Regions from separate parts of the Exiguobacterium sp. EA-TM-5 genome, predicted to be linked through region 2. Evidence: riboswitches for the same ligand, from Rfam matches in the RefSeq annotation. Region 2 holds a riboswitch; each other region holds the start of a gene.
The links. Region 2 has a riboswitch for S-adenosylmethionine ahead of ACV3PA_RS04310 (alpha/beta hydrolase). Riboswitches for the same ligand answer to the same signal wherever they lie in the genome.
Positions count from the first base shown of each region.

Region 1: it holds a riboswitch for S-adenosylmethionine, as region 2 does, so the genes downstream of both, ACV3PA_RS03045 (LLM class flavin-dependent oxidoreductase) here and ACV3PA_RS04310 (alpha/beta hydrolase) in region 2, are expected to answer to the same signal.
Region 3: it holds a riboswitch for S-adenosylmethionine, as region 2 does, so the genes downstream of both, ACV3PA_RS02910 (amino acid permease) here and ACV3PA_RS04310 (alpha/beta hydrolase) in region 2, are expected to answer to the same signal.
Region 4: it holds a riboswitch for S-adenosylmethionine, as region 2 does, so the genes downstream of both, msrA (peptide-methionine (S)-S-oxide reductase MsrA) here and ACV3PA_RS04310 (alpha/beta hydrolase) in region 2, are expected to answer to the same signal.

Region 1 covers NZ_CM132670.1:566,650-571,187, forward strand. The annotation lists gene ACV3PA_RS03035 (DUF2325 domain-containing protein) at 48-1,319, shown strand; gene ACV3PA_RS03040 (DUF975 family protein) at 1,383-2,021, shown strand; SAM riboswitch class I at 2,133-2,235, shown strand; gene ACV3PA_RS03045 (LLM class flavin-dependent oxidoreductase) at 2,309-3,367, shown strand; gene ACV3PA_RS03050 (ATP-grasp domain-containing protein) at 3,364-4,311, shown strand; gene ACV3PA_RS03055 (SRPBCC family protein) at 4,388-4,538, shown strand, end outside.
Region 2 covers NZ_CM132670.1:798,901-803,438, reverse strand. The annotation lists gene ACV3PA_RS04320 (methionine ABC transporter permease) at 1-470, opposite strand, end outside; gene ACV3PA_RS04315 (methionine ABC transporter ATP-binding protein) at 460-1,488, opposite strand; SAM riboswitch class I at 1,576-1,679, opposite strand; SAM riboswitch class I at 1,929-2,030, shown strand; gene ACV3PA_RS04310 (alpha/beta hydrolase) at 2,098-2,856, shown strand; gene ACV3PA_RS04305 (thymidine kinase) at 2,937-3,551, opposite strand; gene ACV3PA_RS04300 (DedA family protein) at 3,735-4,385, shown strand; gene ACV3PA_RS04295 (type B 50S ribosomal protein L31) at 4,422-4,538, opposite strand, start outside.
Region 3 covers NZ_CM132670.1:539,937-544,474, reverse strand. The annotation lists gene mmuM (homocysteine S-methyltransferase) at 1-582, opposite strand, end outside; gene ACV3PA_RS02910 (amino acid permease) at 557-1,960, opposite strand; SAM riboswitch class I at 2,038-2,139, opposite strand; gene ACV3PA_RS02905 (ketopantoate reductase family protein) at 2,176-3,093, opposite strand; gene ACV3PA_RS02900 (GntR family transcriptional regulator) at 3,276-3,992, shown strand; gene gntK (gluconokinase) at 3,985-4,538, shown strand, end outside.
Region 4 covers NZ_CM132670.1:39,165-43,702, forward strand. The annotation lists gene ACV3PA_RS00185 (SH3 domain-containing protein) at 1-966, shown strand, start outside; gene ACV3PA_RS00190 (putative quinol monooxygenase) at 1,025-1,318, opposite strand; gene ACV3PA_RS00195 (M20 metallopeptidase family protein) at 1,396-2,574, shown strand; SAM riboswitch class I at 2,637-2,740, shown strand; gene msrA (peptide-methionine (S)-S-oxide reductase MsrA) at 2,835-3,365, shown strand; gene ACV3PA_RS00205 (ArsR family transcriptional regulator) at 3,575-4,171, shown strand; gene ACV3PA_RS00210 (MFS transporter) at 4,201-4,538, shown strand, end outside.

The DNA.
Region 1 (4,538 bases), 230 kb from region 2:
TTTTTCCGTTGCTATAGTGTAAAAAAACGCAAAGGAAGTGGTTACGGATGATGCAACAGGTGATGGAACGGGCAACTGAATTGGTTCAAATGAAGTTAGCAGTCGTCGAACGATACGAAGACTGGCAACTTTGGCTCGACGAAGTAAACGGAATCGATGAGTGGGTCAAGATGTCAGCTTATTATGCACCACGCCACGTACAGGAAACAACGTTCGTCGACGAAGTGGTAGGGGTAATGCCAGAGCAAACTATCGAAGTGCCGTCACAAACATCTATCGAACCTGTACGAAAGCTGCGTTATGCTTACACGTTTCAGCGAGGGTTAAAAGGTGGCTCTTTACTAGAATGGTCCGGTAGTCATATTTCAGAACGAGACGTGCGTGACTGGAATCTCGAGCATGGCATGGAGGTCCGTGTCCGTGTCGATCGTCAGGATGACCAGAAAACGGTGTGTCGCATCGAAGCTGTCGTCTCAACGGAACGGATGAAAGAGAACCCGGAACGTGTCGTGTTTGAACAAGCGATCGTCAAAGTACACGGCATTGTTGAAGAGACGGTTAACGGTCCGCTACAAGATGAAGCAGGAAAACCGTTCTACTATGTCGTACCGGTAGAGGACATGCGCTATTTTCGACTAGAAGCAGGACAACTCGTCGATCTCGTCATGTGGCGGGGACGGAAAGAGAGCTTGACGATTGTCTGGAAGCATCAGTTTACCTACGAAAAACCGGTTGTCAACGAACCATCAGATCGCCCGATAAAATTAGAACAACTAGTAGAGAAGGTAACTGTTACAGCGAAAAAATCGGACCGGTATGCACGAAAAATGAAACGGCAAACGGCTCCAAAACCTAAAAAAGCGCAGCGTCGCATTCGTGTTCAAAAAGAGCGAAAGATTGAACCAATCGTGACGACAGCTGTACCTGGACAATTGATGGATTTCGTCGATAAGACACCACTTGATTTCACGCGCTTCACAGGTATGCGCCTCGTCATCGTTGGAAACGAACAACAAACAGCTGTCTATCGTGAGTTCTTTGCGCCAACTGGAATTGAATTGATTCATCTCGCAGGAGACGCACAATCCGCGAAAAAGATTGCCTGTCTCGCCAAAAAGACGGATGCGATCGTCGTCGTGACGAGCCGTGTCTCTCATGCAGCGAGTGCGCATGTCATCGCACAGGCGAAAAAACATAGTATTCCGTTCGCGATGGAACGCCTCGATGGTCGTCGTTCATTATATACAGCATGTGAGCGACAACTTGAGCGTGCTTGGCTCAAACAGCAACAAGACGGGAAATTATTGAAAAAAGAGTGAAACATTAGAAGTTATTAGCCGTAGAGTAAGGTGAGAACTTATTTTTCAAGGAGGACCTTACTCATGTCATCTCAATTAAAAAAAGCGGCAAAGGCGTCGTTAAGCGGTCGTTGGGGATTCGCAGTCCTAACATTTATTCTGTTTAGTATTATTCAAGGTGTACCTGGGTTATTTGGATCAGATATGGATGAACCAGCTAATACCATGGATCTCGTCGTATCGTTGGTATCGATTTTATTGATTCCGGTTGGAGTCGGTTGGACTTGGATTGCGATGTCAATTGCTCGTGGAGAAGAAACGAAAGTAACGGATTTATTTGAACCATATGGCATGTTTTTCAAAGTGATTGGTCTAGCCATCGTACAATTCTTTTTTATCTTCCTATGGTTACTGCTATTAGTCGTACCGGGAATCATTAAATCATTTTCTTATATGCTAACGTTCTATATTTTGCGAGATGAACCATCAATTGGTATCTTAGAAGCCATTACACGCTCTCGGAAAATGATGGACGGGCATAAAATGGAAGCATTCATGCTCTTACTATCGTTTATTGGTTGGGCTCTTTTAGGAATCGTTACCTTAGGTCTAGCATTCCTGTGGATTACACCGTATTTCAGCGTCACCTTTGCAAAATTCTATGATCGTGTTCGTGGTGAACAAACGCCAGAGCCGACATCAGATTTCGTCGCACCATATTAATACCGGATCCCGACATCATGTCGGGATTTTTTTGTCTAAAACAATTCCGATGGGAAAAGACGGTTTAATGGTTGCTTTAGTTCAATGAATTCTGTACGATGAATGCAACACATCTTATCTAGAGAAGTCGAGGGACTGGCCCGAAGACACTTCAGCAACCCCGCCATGGCGGAAGGTGCTACTTCCAGGAAGGGATACCTTCTGAAGATAAGAGCGGACAGGACAAGATACCGTCGCTCTTTTCGAACTTCGAAAAGGGCGCTTTTTATTATAAGGGGGATGATGGAGTGGAGTATGGTTTTTGGTTACCGATTTTTGGGGGATGGTTACGGAATGTCGAAGATGAACAGATGCCGGCGACATTCGATTATGCAAAACAAGTCGCACAAACAGCTGAACGCATCGGTTTTTCGACGACATTGATCGCAGAATTGAACTTGAACGATATCAAAGGAATAAAGGAACCGAGTCTTGAGGCATGGACGACGGCAGCGGCAATCGCTGCAACAACAGAACGCCTTGAAATCATGACAGCGGTTCGTCCCGGGTTCCATAATCCGGCGACGACGGCGAAGATGGCAGCAAACATCGATCAGTTGAGTGGGGGACGTTTTACGCTGAATGTCGTCTCGGCCTGGTGGGCAGAGGAAGCGAAACAGTATAACGGTATCTTTACAGCGCACGATGAACGCTATGCGCGGACGGAAGAATTCGTCACGGTCATGAAAGGACTATGGGCAGACGCTTCGCCGTATAGTTTCTCAGGCAATCACTATACGATCGAGCAGGCAGAATTACACCCGAAGCCGGTTCAGCGTCCGGGGATTAAGCTCTACGCCGGTGGAGAGAGTGAAGCCGGAAAACGAACAATCGTCGAACACTGTGATGCGTATGTCATGCACGGGGGCACGGTCGAAGAAGTCGCTCACAAAATCAACGACATGAAAGTACGCCGGGAAGCGACGGGACAAGCTCCACTCGAAAGCTTTGGTCTTGCGGCTTACATCATTTGCCGGGATACGGAAGAAGAAGCGCTTCTAGAATGGCAACGGATTACGGATGTAAAAGAAGATAGCGCTGGTTATGCCGGTTATCAAGACTTCATTAGTAAATCGCAACTGGAACAACAGGTCGAGCGAAATGATTATTCCGTCTCAAACCGCGGTCTACGACCGAACTTGATCGGCACACCGGAACAGATTGCGGAACGTATTCTAGCGTTCGAAGCTGTCGGTGTCACGTTGCTCTTGTTACAATTCTCACCACAACTTGAAGAAATGGAACGCTTTGCTCGTGACGTAATTCCACTTGTCGAAGCGAAACGAAAGGTAGGTCAACAATCATGACAAAAATTCATATTCTCCACGAAAATCAAGAATGGACGGACCATCTCATCAAACGACTCGAAGAACTCGAGTTACCGTATGAACAGTGGCACTTGAATGAAGGAATCGTGCCACTCGATGAAGTACCACCAGAAGGTGTCTTTTACAGCCGAATGAGTGCCTCTTCGCATACACGTGGACATCGCTATGCACCGGAGTTGACGGAAGGAGTCCTCGCTTGGTTAGAAGAACATGACCGGACTGTCTTTAACGGAACGCGTGCACTCCGTCTTGAAGTCAGCAAAGTCAATCAGTATACAGCACTACGCAAAGCAGGCATTCGTGTACCGAAGACGACAGCTGCCGTTGGACGTGATCAAATCGTCCAAGCAGCAAAAGAGATTGGTGTTTCGTCATTCATCACGAAGCATAACCGTGCCGGCAAAGGACTCGGTGTCCAGTTGTTCCACTCGATTGAAGCACTTGAAGCTTATCTCGACGGTCCGACATTCGACGAACCGGTCGATGGCATCACGTTGATTCAAGAGTACATCCAAGCACCAGAACCGTACATCACACGTTGTGAATTCGTGGGTGGAAAATTCGTTTATGCGGTTCAAGTGGATACGTCAGAAGGGTTTGAGCTCTGCCCAGCGGATGCGTGTGTAATTGACGATTTATTCTGCCCAGTTGGGGAAGAAGCGCCGCAAACACCGATGAAGTTCCAAATCGTTGAAGGTTTCAATGATCCAATCATTGAAAAGTACGAAGCGTTCCTCCAAGCGAACCAAATCGCGGTCGCCGGCATTGAGTTCATCAAGGATGCGTCAGGTACGATCTATACGTACGACGTCAATACGAATACGAACTATAACTCGGACGCTGAAGCAGCGGCAGGACGTTACGGTATGCTCGAACTAGCGAAGTTCCTTGGAGCAGCACTTGAAACAAGCACAGTAAAATAAGAATTGGCTCCCGCCCTGTCACCGGACGTTACAAGACCGGATGACGGGGTATTTCTATATAAAAGGGGGCAGGTGTATGATTACGTGGAAAGAAGAACGACAGCTCGATATTCCAATTGAAGAAGCATGGCACTTGTTTGATCATACGCGGCTACAACGTTTGATTCCAAATGTCGTCCAACATGAGGTGATTGAACGAAAACCGGGTGTCGTCGGTTCGACGTATC
Region 2 (4,538 bases):
ATCAACCCAACCGTCGCGATCGTTAAGTTAAGAACGAGTGAACCGAGTGCTTCCGGTAAAAGGAAGCGGAAAATCGTTTGGAATGGCGTTGCGCCCATTGCTTCTGCTGCCTCAAGGACACCTTTATCGACTTCAAGCAAGGAACTTTCGATCAGCCGTGCCATGTACGGTGCGGCGTAAAAGACGAGTGGGACGATGGCGGCTTCGGTTCCGATCGACGTCTGAACGATCAACCGTGTCAATGGGATGATCGCGACGAGTAAGATGATGAACGGAATCGAGCGGAAGATATTGACGATGCTATTGAAGAACGTGAATAGCGGGACGTTCTCAAGTAATGCGCCTTTTCGTGTGACGACGAGCAAGATGCCAAGCGGTAAGCCGATTAAGGTCGAGAATAAGAGTGAGACGGATACCATCGTCATCGTTTGCAAAAATGCTGTCCAGATATCACTGTAATTAACTAGCATCAGCTAGCACCTCCTCGACCGTCACTTGTGCTTGATCAATGTACTGTAAGGCTCGTTTCACTTCAGTCGCTTCACCAATTAATTCAACGAGCAAAGTGCCGAACGGCGTCTCCTGCAACTCCGTGATGCTACCGTGCAAAATGTTGACATCAACATCAAAACGTTTCGCAACTTGTGACAAGAGCGGCTGCCCTGTGTGATGACCGAGGAAATGAATCTTATAGATTGGATTCGCATTCCGTGATTCGATCAACTGGCGAATCGATGCTGGAATCTCGTCATGCATGACGGACCGGACGAAGTTTTTCGCTGTCTCAGTCTGCGGGTTTGAAAAGACATCAAAGACTGTTCCTGACTCGATCAGCTTCCCGGCTTCGATGACGGCGACGCGGTCGCAAATCTCCCGAATGACGCCCATCTCATGGGTGATCAAAAGAATCGTGATCCCGTATTCGGCATTGATTCGTTTCAATAATTGCAGAATATGATGTGTCGTCTGAGGATCGAGCGCTGACGTCGCTTCGTCACATAAAAGGACGGATGGTTGCGTCGCTAGTGCACGAGCGATACCGACACGTTGCTTTTGTCCACCGGATAATTGATCCGGGTAATGATCTGCCTTATCCGCCAGATCGACGAATTCGAGTAACTCCGTCACCCGGCGGCGAATCTCATCTTTTTTGATGCCTGCGAGAACGAGTGGCTTCGCGACATTCGTAAAGACCGTGTTCGCATTCAATAGATTGAAGTGTTGAAAGATCATCCCAATCCGCTGTTTTGCTTGGCGTAGTTTCTTCGGTGATAGTTGTGTTAAATCTTCCCCATCGACCGTCACGGTTCCTGACGTCGGTCGTTCTAACAGGTTGACGCAGCGGAGCAATGAACTTTTCCCGGCACCGCTAAAGCCGATGACACCGAAGATTTCGCCTTTCTCGATCGTCAGGTCGACACCGTCGAGCGCTGCGATCGTCTGATCCTTCGTGACGTACGTTTTTTTGACTTGATGAAATGCAATCATTCCATTTTCCCCCTTCATTCAACAAAAAAAGGTCCCTTCTTGAGAAACAAGAAGAGACCTGGATCCGCACAGTGGCAGAATCCACTCCACTCATCTCTCAGACATTTGTCTGATGGAATTGGCACAGTGCTCATAATGAGTCTGTTGCCGAGGTTTCGCAGGGCCAGTCCCTCCACCTCTCTGGATAAGTATTGCGGTATGAAATTCGTATGTGTGTTGTTGCGTTGTTGCTTATGTCGTAAAACTAATTTTTACATTACGGGTCGAACCTTTAAAAGTCAACCAACTTTTCAAAAATAATCCATTTGGCGCATATCGATTGATTGACAAGTTATGGATTAGCTTAAAGAACGAATCATGATTCGTCAAGAACGATTTGACAAGTCATTTTCGAACGTGCTACCATCGTTTCAATGATTAATCCGACAATTCCAATATGATATTTATCAAGAGTGAACGAGAGACCTGGCTCTATGACTTCACGGCAACCTGCAATCTGTAAGGTGCTCCGACCAGCAAAGCGCGGCTTTGGATGATACGGTGAAAAACTCGTGGGCGTCCAAGCAGTGACGTCGACGAGTTTTTTTCATGAATGGAGGAAAAATAGTAATGATGAACTATCCTGTATTGACTGGTGCTGAAGCATTTTATCTTCAAGGTGGATCGATCGGAATCCTGCTCTGTCATGGTTTTAACGCAACTCCTCAAAGTGTCCGCGACGTCGGTGAAGCATTTGCTGCTGAAGGTTTTACCGTCTATGCGCCACGTTTGCGAGGACACGGAACGAACGTCCGCGAGTTCGAACAATCGACTGCACGATGTTGGAAACAAAGCCTGCAAGACGGTTATTCACGTTTACAAGAAACATGCGACCAAGTTTTCGTCATCGGTCAATCGATGGGGGCGACGCTCGCGTTATCGCTCGCTGCTGACGGGATTCCGTTTGCCGGCATCATTACGATCAACGCCGCACTTTCCGTTCCGTCGTATGAAGCACTCTCGTTTGATGACGGTCCTCAGTACTTACCGGAAGGGGCACCGGATATCAAGCGGTCCGCCTTTGAAATCATCTACGATCTCGTTCCAAGTCGTTGCGCGTTCGAACTCGTCCGCTTGATGGATGAGACGAAAGGACGCTTGGGATCGATTCTCCTTCCGACGTTGATTCTTTATTCCGCAACCGATCACGTCGTTCCACCGTCGAGTTCAGATTACTTGCACCGTCATATCGGAACGAATGATAAACGAAGCTACTGTCTACTCAATTCATACCACGTCGCGACACTCGATCATGACCAAGATGTAATCGTCCGTGAGACGATTCGCTTTATCGAACAATCGTGTCAGTTTTCGCAAGAAACAGGATAAATTAAAAAGCAGCTATTCGTTTCCGGATGGAATTGAACAGCTGCTAAATCAAAGGACGACCGCAAACGGTCCGTCTTTTTTTAATTTTCTTGGTGTTGCACAGATTGAAGTGGCTTCGGCTTTCCAGGTACCTCATGGCAATGGCGACACCGTGGCTCATACGACTCTGAAGCACCGACTAGGATGATCGGGTCATCATAGTTCGCTGGTTTTCCGTCAATCAAACGTTGTGTCCGAGAAGCCGGATCCCCACAGGAGAGACAGATTGCTTGTAGCTTCGTCACGAATTCTGCACGTGCCAGTAATTCAGGCATCTTGCCGAATGGCTCTGCCCGGAAGTCTTGATCAAGCCCTGCACAAATGACGCGTTTTCCGTCTTGTGCGAGTGCTTCGATGACTTGTACGATTTCATCATCAAAGAATTGAACTTCATCGATACCGACGATCTGTGTCTCTTCTGCTACTGCTGCGTAGAGATCACGACTCGTCGCCATCGGAATCGCTACGACGGAATTACCAACGTGAGAGACGACATGTTCTTCGTGGTATCGGTCGTCGATCGCCGGCTTGAATACTTGAACAGGCAGTTTGCCGTACTGCGCCCGTCTGACACGACGAATCAACTCTTCCGATTTCCCGGAAAACATACTGCCACAAATTACTTCGATCCAGCCGTACTGATTTATTACATGCATCATCGTCCGACACCGTCCTCTAAAAATAGTCACTTTAACGAGTATAGCTCGAAACGGTATTGAGAAAAAGGGTTGACTTCCGGAAATCAAAATTCATTTTTTCTTTCCCTAGAATTTTTGTCCTTTCATTCCAACGGTCCCCTATTTCCTGTACACTGAAGAAGAAGATTCTCACGAAAGAAGGTGTCCCCGATTCATCATCTCTTACATGACATCCTGCACCAATATGGTGCCCTTGGTCTCTCCGTTCTTCTCGCAGGTGGTATCGTGGGATTACCGGTTCCCGATGAGACCCTACTCGTTTTGTCCGGATTTTGGATGCATCAAGGTAATCTACCGCTGTTCGGTACGATTCTTGCCGCTTACGCAGGAAGTTGTATCGGTATGACGATTAGTTATTTACTCGGTTTAAAACTCGGTATGCCACTACTGCACCGCGTCGGACCGAAAATGCGTATCTCAGAAAAACATATCCTTTCCGCTGAAGCTGGATTTCGACGTTACGGAAAATCCGTTTTGATCATCGGTTACTACATACCTGGTCTCCGTCAGCTTTCTGCCTTTTTTGCAGGTGTCTCGAAAATGCCGTTTCGCGTGTTTGCGAGTTACGCGTATACAGGTGCTTTAATCTGGATCAGCGTGTTCTTGGGCGCCGGCTATTTCGTCGGTCGTCATCTCTCGTTCCATAAAGTCGTGGATTATATCTTGGCACATCCTGAAGTCATGCCGTATCTAATCGGGATTGCTGGTGGAATCGCCTTCTCGTTCGTCTTGAAGACGTATCTCGCTTACCGTTCACAATTCAGTCTATACAAAAACAGCCTGCTTCCGTAATGGAGGCAGGCTGTTTTTTTAAGAACCGACAAGTCATTACTTGCGGCCGTATTTTTTGTTGAAGCGATCGACACGACCATCTGCCGCGTTGAACTTTTGACGACCTGTGTAGAATGGGTGCGAGTCTGAAGACACATCCACACGGATGAGTGG
Region 3 (4,538 bases), 260 kb from region 2:
TTGAAGCGAGAACGTCAGCCAAGCAGATACTTCCGGATACGCTTCGAGAATCTGGAACAACACGACAGCTTCCTCAAGTGACGGAATCGTCTCGAACGCCAGCAGATCCGCACCCGCTTCAATCAATGCTTCGATCCGCGGTCTGTGGAAGGCTTCTAGCACATCAGCTGACACACCATAATGACCGCGATATTCAGATCCATCTGCTAAGTAGGCACCATAAGGACCAACAGATCCCGCGATTAGTGCGGCATTCTTTCCGCTACGCGTCCGTGCGTCTTGCGCAAGAGTGACCGTTTGTCGGATCAGTTTCTCTGCTTCCTCGGTTGTGATGTGACGTTGCTTGAACCCTTCGATACTTGCTTGATAGCTTGAGGTGATCGCGACATCGGCACCTACTTCGAAGTAATCGTTATGGACACGCTCAATCTGTTCTGGTGCTTCGATCAAGAGACGCGCTGACCAGAGCGGATCGTTCAGGTCAAATCCCTTTTGTTCGAGTTCGGTCGCAAGCGCTCCATCTAAAATCAGGAAGGGAACTTTCTGTAATCGTTGGTCAACTGGATTTTTGATTCGGGACATCTTCAACACTCCGTTTCTGAGAAGAATTCGTGAACGCATAAACGACATAACAGATCACGATGAATGGAATACCGCAGTACAAAGCAATACGTTGTGTCGGATCAAATCCGATCCCAATTAGGGAAATCAAACAGACAACGAAGGCTGCAATCGGTACGAATGGAAACAGTGGTGTACGATAGACCAATTCGTCGACCGTATGCCCTTCGCGGAGGAATTGTTTCCGGAAGCGATATTGCGCAACGCTGATACTCATCCAGACGACGACGACAGCAAGTCCGGAAATCGAGACGAGCGCGATATAGACACTTCCTGCTGCATAGATGCTAGACAGCAAGGCAAGTCCTCCACCGAGCATGCTGAACAATACAGCTCGAAGTGGAACTCCGCTTGGCGTCACCTGGGCGAAGAAGCGCGGAATCATCCGTTCGTTCGCAAGCGACCAAAGCATCCGTGAGGCCGCGTAAAGTCCCGAGTTCGCTGCCGATAAGATCGCCGTCAAAATGACAAAGTTCATCACGTCTGCTGCGTAGGGAATACCGATCCGTTCAAATACGGCTACAAATGGACTTTCGAGTACGCCCTTTCCTTCCGTTGGCAACAAGACGGCTAATACGATGATCGTACCAACGAAAAAGAGAACCAATCGTAGAATCGTCGTCCGGATTGCAAGCGGAATCGTCCGTTTCGGATCGACTGCTTCACCCGCTGCTACACCAATTAATTCTGTGCCCGAGTAAGCAAAGTTCACTGCGAGCATCGTCATGAAGATGACGAAAGCGCCATTCGGGAACAATCCACCTTCGGTTAACGAAGAAAAGAATGGGGCTGGACTACCATCTTGCAGTGGAATGAAGCCGACGATGGCTCCTGCACCAAGTAAAATGAAAGCAATGATCGTTACGACCTTAATAGCGGAGAACCAAAATTCGACTTCAGCAAAGACACGGACCTTCAAAACGTTAATACCAAGGATCATCGTAGCGAATAATGCACTGAACACCCAGACAGGAACGGATGGGAACCAACGCTGCATCAAAATGCCTGCTGCCGTGAATTCTGAACCGAGGGCGACCGTCCACGTCAGCCAGTAGAGCCAAGCCACTGTATAACCTGTGCCGGGTCCGATATACTTTGTCGCGTATTTATGGAATGAACCAGTTTCCGGCATATGTACAGCCAGTTCACCGAGACTTAACATGACGAGATAAACGACGACGGCCCCAATTAAGTAAGACAGAATCGTTCCGACGCGCCCTGCTTGTTCCAATGTATAACCCGTACTTAAAAATAATCCTGTTCCAATAACACCACCTAACGACAGCATGATCAGATGACGTGATTCCATCTTTCGTCGAAAAGCCCCGCTCGTTTTCATGAATCCATTTCCTCCTCATTCCACCTATTTCAAACAAAAAACGCATCCTCACGGATGCGTCGGTCGACAATTCGGAAATCTTATCGATCGGGTGCAGCACCCGCAGGAATTAGCACAGTATCTTTCGACCTGTTGCTGAGGTTTCATAGGGCCAGTCCCTCCACCTCTCTGGATAAGTATGTAATTGTTCCTAACCATATCAGAATGCAGATAATTCAGTCAACATGCATTTCTTGATTTTTTTGATAGATTCCTAAATTTGACTCGATGAGTTGAAGATGACGTTGAGACATTGTTTTTAGTAAAGTAGTAAAAAAGTGATCAACTTCTACTCGTTGACCTTTTTCCATATCCCGCAACATCGACGATTTCATCTTATCTTCCATTGCATTCATTTGTTTCATCAGTACAGCTTCTACATCATCATTGAAGACCGCACCCTGTTCTTCCATTGCCTGTTTCGATTCCTTCATGACGTCTATGATCATCTGACGCCCGACAGGTTCTTGCCGAATCGGACCGATGGCAGAGCGAAATAGTGTCGTCACGCCAGCGAATGTCGAAATGAACAGATATTTTTGCCACATGTCATCCATGATGTGCGTTGAGTACGCCATCGGCGCCTTTGCTTTCGCAAAACGTGTTGCAATTTCCTCCAGACGAGCTGTTGGTTTACCGATCCGTGAACCAAATAACAGCCGGTGTGACGGACTTGTCTGTACAATACGCCCTTCTGTATCAAGCGTCGATTCAATGAAGCAAAGACCACCGAGCACTCGATCTTCTCCGAAGACTTCTGTTAACCGGCGAATATGTTGCATCCCGTTTAATAACGGAATGATATATGTATCCTCCGAAACGAATGGCGCAAGATCCTTCAATACGTCATCTAAGTGATAAGCCTTCGTCGAAAGCAAGACGACGTCGAATGTATGATCCGGTTGCATGTCGCGCGTCACTAACTGAGGCGTGATCGTGATATCACCGTGAGGACTAGTGATTTGCAGTCCTGTTTTTTGTAGCTGTTCATAACGTTTCGGACGAACGAGGAATGTCACCTGTTCACCTTTTTCAGCAAGACGACCTCCGAAATATCCTCCGACTGCCCCTGCACCTACGACTAAAATATGCATATGTACGATCTCCTCCTTATTTGTTCTACACGTCACTTACTTCTTCACCCTAACATATCGAAAACGATTTTCCTGATTCCTGCTTGAATCACTAAAATTTAAGTTAAGCGTTTGCATTTCAGAAAAAAACGTTTATACTAACTTGTATACAAGTATACTAACTTTAGAAATCAGGTGATTCCATGTCAGAACTGTTATATCCCTTGAAATGGTTATCAAAAGCTTCCGCTGGCGATCGTGTTGCATACGAGCTACGGATGCGCATCATTTCAGGAAGTATTGAAAGCGGTACCATTTTATCTGAAAACAAGTTAGCCTCTGACTTTTCCGTTAGTCGCTCACCCATCCGTGATGCGTTAAAGATCCTTGCATCCGAACAGTTGATTCGATTGGAACGGATGGGGGCGGTCGTCGTCGGTTTATCCGAGCGCGATATCCAGGAAATCTATGATGTCCGGCTGCTCATCGAGACGTTCGTCTTTGAGCGACTCGTCAAGATCGAACGATCGGAGCTCGTTCGTGAACTCAGCAAAATTCTCGAAATGATGAAGGTCGCTATTAAATATAAGGATGCCGATGAATTTTCATTCCAAGATGTGCTGTTTCACGAAACAATCATTCGCTCGATTGACCACGGGTATGTCAGTATGATTTGGCAAAACCTTAAACCGGTCATGGAAAGTTTCATCCTCCTATCGATGCGGGTACGATTCGAGGAAGACATCGAAGACTTCGAACGCATCCTCGCGAACCACGCCCTGTACATCGAAGCGATCGAGACAGGAGATCGTGAACGGATGGTCGCTTCCTTGCATCAGAACTTTGATGATGTCCAGGAAGTCGAAGATCTCTGGAAAACGCAACAAATGATGTCGAAAGGAGTCGATTCACATGACTGAATACATGTTAGGCGTCGATATCGGAACGACGAGCACGAAGGCGGTCTTATTTACGACAAAAGGAGAGGTCATCGGACAAACGAATGTCGGTTATCCACTCCATACGCCGAATCGTTCGACGGCAGAACAAGATCCGGAAGAAATTTTTGATGCCGTACTCGAATCGATCCGCTTGATCACAAAACGTCATCCGAGCATGCCACCGAAGTTCGTCGCATTCAGCAGTGCCATGCACAGTTTGATTGCAATGGACGCACAACACCAACCATTGACTGCCTGTATCACGTGGGCGGACAGTCGGAGTGAAGCATGGTCGAACAAAATTAAGGAACAGTACGGTCTGTCGATTTATCATCGGACCGGTACACCGATTCATCCGATGTCACCGCTCAGTAAAATCAGTTGGCTCGTCGAAGATCGTCCGGAACTCCATGCTCAGACGAAAAAATATATCGGGATCAAGGAATTCGTTTTCCAACGACTATTCGGCAGATATGTCATCGATCATTCTCTCGCTTCAGCAACAGGTCTCTTCAATATTCATGA
Region 4 (4,538 bases), 760 kb from region 2:
ATCGGCACGTTGAAAAAAGGAAAATCGATCACCATCTATGGAAAAAGCGGTTATTTTACACGTGTCAAATATAACAATATCTTTGGTTTCGTCGATTCGAGTCGGATTGGACTAAATAAACCAAAAGCAAAAGCGAAAAAAGGGACGACGTTTTATGTGCATTTGGACCAGACTCCCCTCTTCTCCGCTGACGTCGCTTACAGTCGTCCCGCTGCCTACTTAAAAAAAGGAACAAAGCTGATTGGTCTGAAATCAATTGATGATGATTTTTGGCAGGTCCGTTTAGCAAGTGGACAAACCGGCTATGTCCTCAACCCTTATATCAGTACGAGTAAACCCGATATGCGTTTGACACAAAAATCAGTCAACCGAACAAAAATCTATACCGTCAAACAGACGACTTCCTTCTTTACGAGTCCGACAAGTCCAAAAGGCAGCGGACTCGTTGAACAAGGCAAACGCGTTTATCCGCGTCACCGAGTCGGAAACTTCTACGTCATTCAGTCAGGCTGGACACCTGTTTATCTTCCGGTATCCGCTGTGACGATTACGTCCGATAAACGAGTCGTCAAAAAGAATAATACACGTGGTGAAAAATTGATCCAAGCAGCTGTCCAGCATATCGGCACACCATACACATGGGGTTCACAAGATGCCGTGAACGGTGGTTTTGACTGTTCCGGTTTGATTCACTACGCGACAAACAAGGCTGGAAAATATGGTGGTCGGACGAATGTTCGCGGCTACTGGTACGGTGCGTTCTTCACTAACCGCCGGACGAGCATCTCAAGTGGTAAACGCTCAGATATCGTCTTCTTCCAAAACACCTATACAGACGGTCCTTCGCATATCGGAATCATGCTCGATAGCGAACATTTCATCCATGCAGGTGGTTCGCAGCTTCAAATCAACTCGATTTATGAACCACGTTGGCAGGAGCACTTCCTCGGCTTTAAATCAATGTAAGACAAAAAGAGACGAATCCGTCGATTTCGACGGGTTCGTCTCTTCTTATCGCAAAACGTCAGAATGTCATCTCGACGTATTTCGTCACTTGTCGATCCATCAAGTATAATTCAATCTGTTCACGGTATGCTTTATAGTGGTCGGATGCGATATGCGCTTCGAGCGCCTCTTCGTCACGATACACTTCATACAACATGAACTGATGCTCATCCTCGATTGATTGATGCAAGGAATAGCGCAAGCACCCTTCTTCTTTTTGTGCGGCATGATAAACCGTTTCTAGAATCGGGAAGACTTGATCCGCGAGACCTGCTTTGATCGTAAGTACAGCGTTAACGACGATTTCTCCCATGTTTTATGATCCCCTTTCGTGATTACCTGTATCTGTACCCCTTTTCACGAAAAGACACACGTCAAAGGAGCTTGAAGATGCAAACTCAACTTTTTGAAGCACTTGAACAATTCGAACCAACAATGATCGCGTTACGCCGTGATTTCCACCGGCATCCGGAACTTTCTTTTCAGGAAGTCCGCACACCAGAGCGGATTGCCGCCTTTTACGCAGAATGTGGCATTCCTCATCAAACAGCCGTCGGAGGTCGTGGGGTCGTCGCGACGATCGAAGGCAAACAACCTGGTCCGACGATTGCTATCCGCGCCGATTTTGACGCCTTACCCCTTCAAGAAGAGACGACACTCGCTTTCCGGTCAATTCATCCTGGTGTCATGCATGCTTGTGGACACGATGGTCATACAGCAATGGTGATGGCTCTTGCTGCTACCCTTTATCCGTTACGTGCTCAATTGCAAGGAACGATTCGAATCATCCACCAGCATGGTGAAGAGGTCTTCCCTGGTGGCGCAATCCAAATGATTGAAGCTGGCGTCCTCGAAGGGGTCGATGCGATTTTTGCGACACATCTTGAAAATGATTTACCCGTTGGCACGATTGGTTTTCGGGAAGGACATACACTATGTGCCATCGACGAATTCGAAATCATCGTCCACGGTCAAGGTGGGCATGCCCAAGCACCGCACAAAACAAAAGATGCGCTCGTCGCCGGTGCGCAGCTTGTTTGTAACTTACAACACCTCGTCAGCCGACGGGTCGATCCGTTTGAGCCTGCTGTTCTCGCAATTGGTTCTTTCCATGCAGGAACGGCTCCAAATATCGTCACGGGTGAGGCACGCATCGTCGGCGAAATCCGCACGTTCAACGAGACACTGCGGCATCAGCTTCGACAAGAAGTCGATCTTGTCGCTAAAACGACGTGTGCTGGCATCGGTGCTTCGTATTCGATTGACTTCACGACGGGTTACCCGGCGCTTTGGAATCACCCGGACGAGACAAAACTCGTCCAAGAGGCCGCTTCTTTCTTACCGGAAGCATCTGTTCGAGCACTCACACCGATGATGGCGGCAGACGACTTCGCACATTATCTAACGCATGTCCCGGGAAGTTACTTCTTTACCGGCTCCGGATATACGGACGGTCGCGTCAATTATCCACAACATCATCCGCAGTACGAGATTAACGAACAGGCGTTACTGATTGGTGCAAAAACACTCGGAGCGACCGTTTTACGTGCCTTGAATCCTAAGGATTGACTTTATTTCTTATGAAATGGTATCATCACAACAATGATAACGAATGACATCAACTTCATATACCCTTATCAAGAGTGGACCGAGAGATCTGGATCGATGACGTCCCAGCAACCTGCGCATAGCAAGGTGCTACGACCAGCAAAGCGAAAGCTTTGGTTGATAAAAAGCGGCGACTCCTTTTGCAACCAAGCGAAGGAGTCGTTTTCGTTTTCTCGCTGTCAGACATACAATGGGGATTTCCCACGGAGAGGAAGAGACAGATGGAAAAAGCAACATTTGCAGGTGGATGTTTTTGGTGCATGGTGACACCATTTGAAGAATTACCAGGAATCGAGGGAATCGTATCAGGTTACATGGGCGGACACGTCGATAACCCGACATACGAGCAAGTAAAAACAGGAACGACAGGACATCTTGAAGTCGTTCAAATCACGTTTGATCCGAGCCTGTTCCCGTACGAGCGTTTACTTGAACTCTACTGGCCACAAACGGATCCGACGGATGCAGAAGGTCAATTCCAAGATCGCGGCACGCAGTACGCGCCAGCAATCTTCTATCATACGGATGCGCAGCATGAAGCAGCAATCGCTTCTCGTGACGCTCTTGCCGCAAGTAATCGTTTTAAACAACCAATCGTAACGCGGATCGATGCCGCTTCTGAATTTTATCCAGCGGAAGAGTACCACCAAGACTTCCATAAGAAAAATCCAGAACACTACAAAAAAGATCGTGCTGCCTCTGGTCGTGATGCCTTCATTGAACAGGAATGGAAAGATACGACGACGGTTTAATCGTCTCGAACCGAAGAAACAGCTGAAACTGACTTCAAACATTTCGCTTGTTCTCACACCTACTTTTATAGGATGGGAATCAGCGAGTATGTCAATGGAGTCAGTTTTTGTGTTCAGAGAAACCTTTACATAAATTTGTAATCGTTTACAAAAAGGGCATTTTGTTTTACGGTTAATAAAAGTTAACCGGTTAAAAAGGAGATGATTGGATGGAACAAAAAGCGATTCATATATTAGAAAGCTATGAACAGTTAAAGGTGATCAGCGATCCGTTACGAACAAAAATCCTCATGTTTCTCGTCGAACAGCCACATACGGTACACCAGTTAGCTCATTTACTGACATTATCACGCGCAAAAGTGCTCTATCACGTGCGGGAACTTGAAAAGCATGATTTGATTCGCCTCGTTCGAACAGAAGAACAAGGTGGCAATCTATTGAAATACTATCAAGCGATCGCTCGAGGATACATTCCTGCTGATCATCTTCTGAACTTCGTCGAGACGAAAGAGGCAACCCGACAATCGTATCTTGAGGTACTGGACCGGGCAAAAACACGCGTCCTCACCGCTCCGACAACTGCTTTTTCTCCCGTGTCTTCAAACGTCGAAGACTGGATGAGCTTATCGCTCCAAAAAGAACTTACGATGTCTGAAGCCGACTTTCAACGCTTTGCTACAAAGTATCGTGCTTTATTAGAAGCGTTTACACAATCTCCACCTGACGAAAAAGATCGAAAACACTTTTACATCATGACGACCGCCTTTGCGATTGATAAACCACTGTTTGAGAACGACGACGTCTAATCTGGAGGTATATGATGCTACATGTTGAAATGAATACGGAACAATCCCTATTTAAAAATCGCGCCTTTTTGTTTTTATGGGGATCCGGCATGTGCTCCGCCTTTTCCCTCTCAACCTATCTGTTTGTTGAACAATGGTATGTCATCCATACGTTAAACCAGGCATCCTTTCTCGGACTCGTCCTAATGGCTACCTTGTTACCTCGTATTTTTTTGATGTTGTTCGGTGGCGTTTTATCTGATCGCTATAAACGTTCGACGATCATGCGCATCTCAAGTAGTCTGCGGATCAGTTTTATTCTTTGTCTTCTCATGTTACTTCATACCGATCAGCTTACATTGCTAACAATCTTAGGATTCGCCTTTTT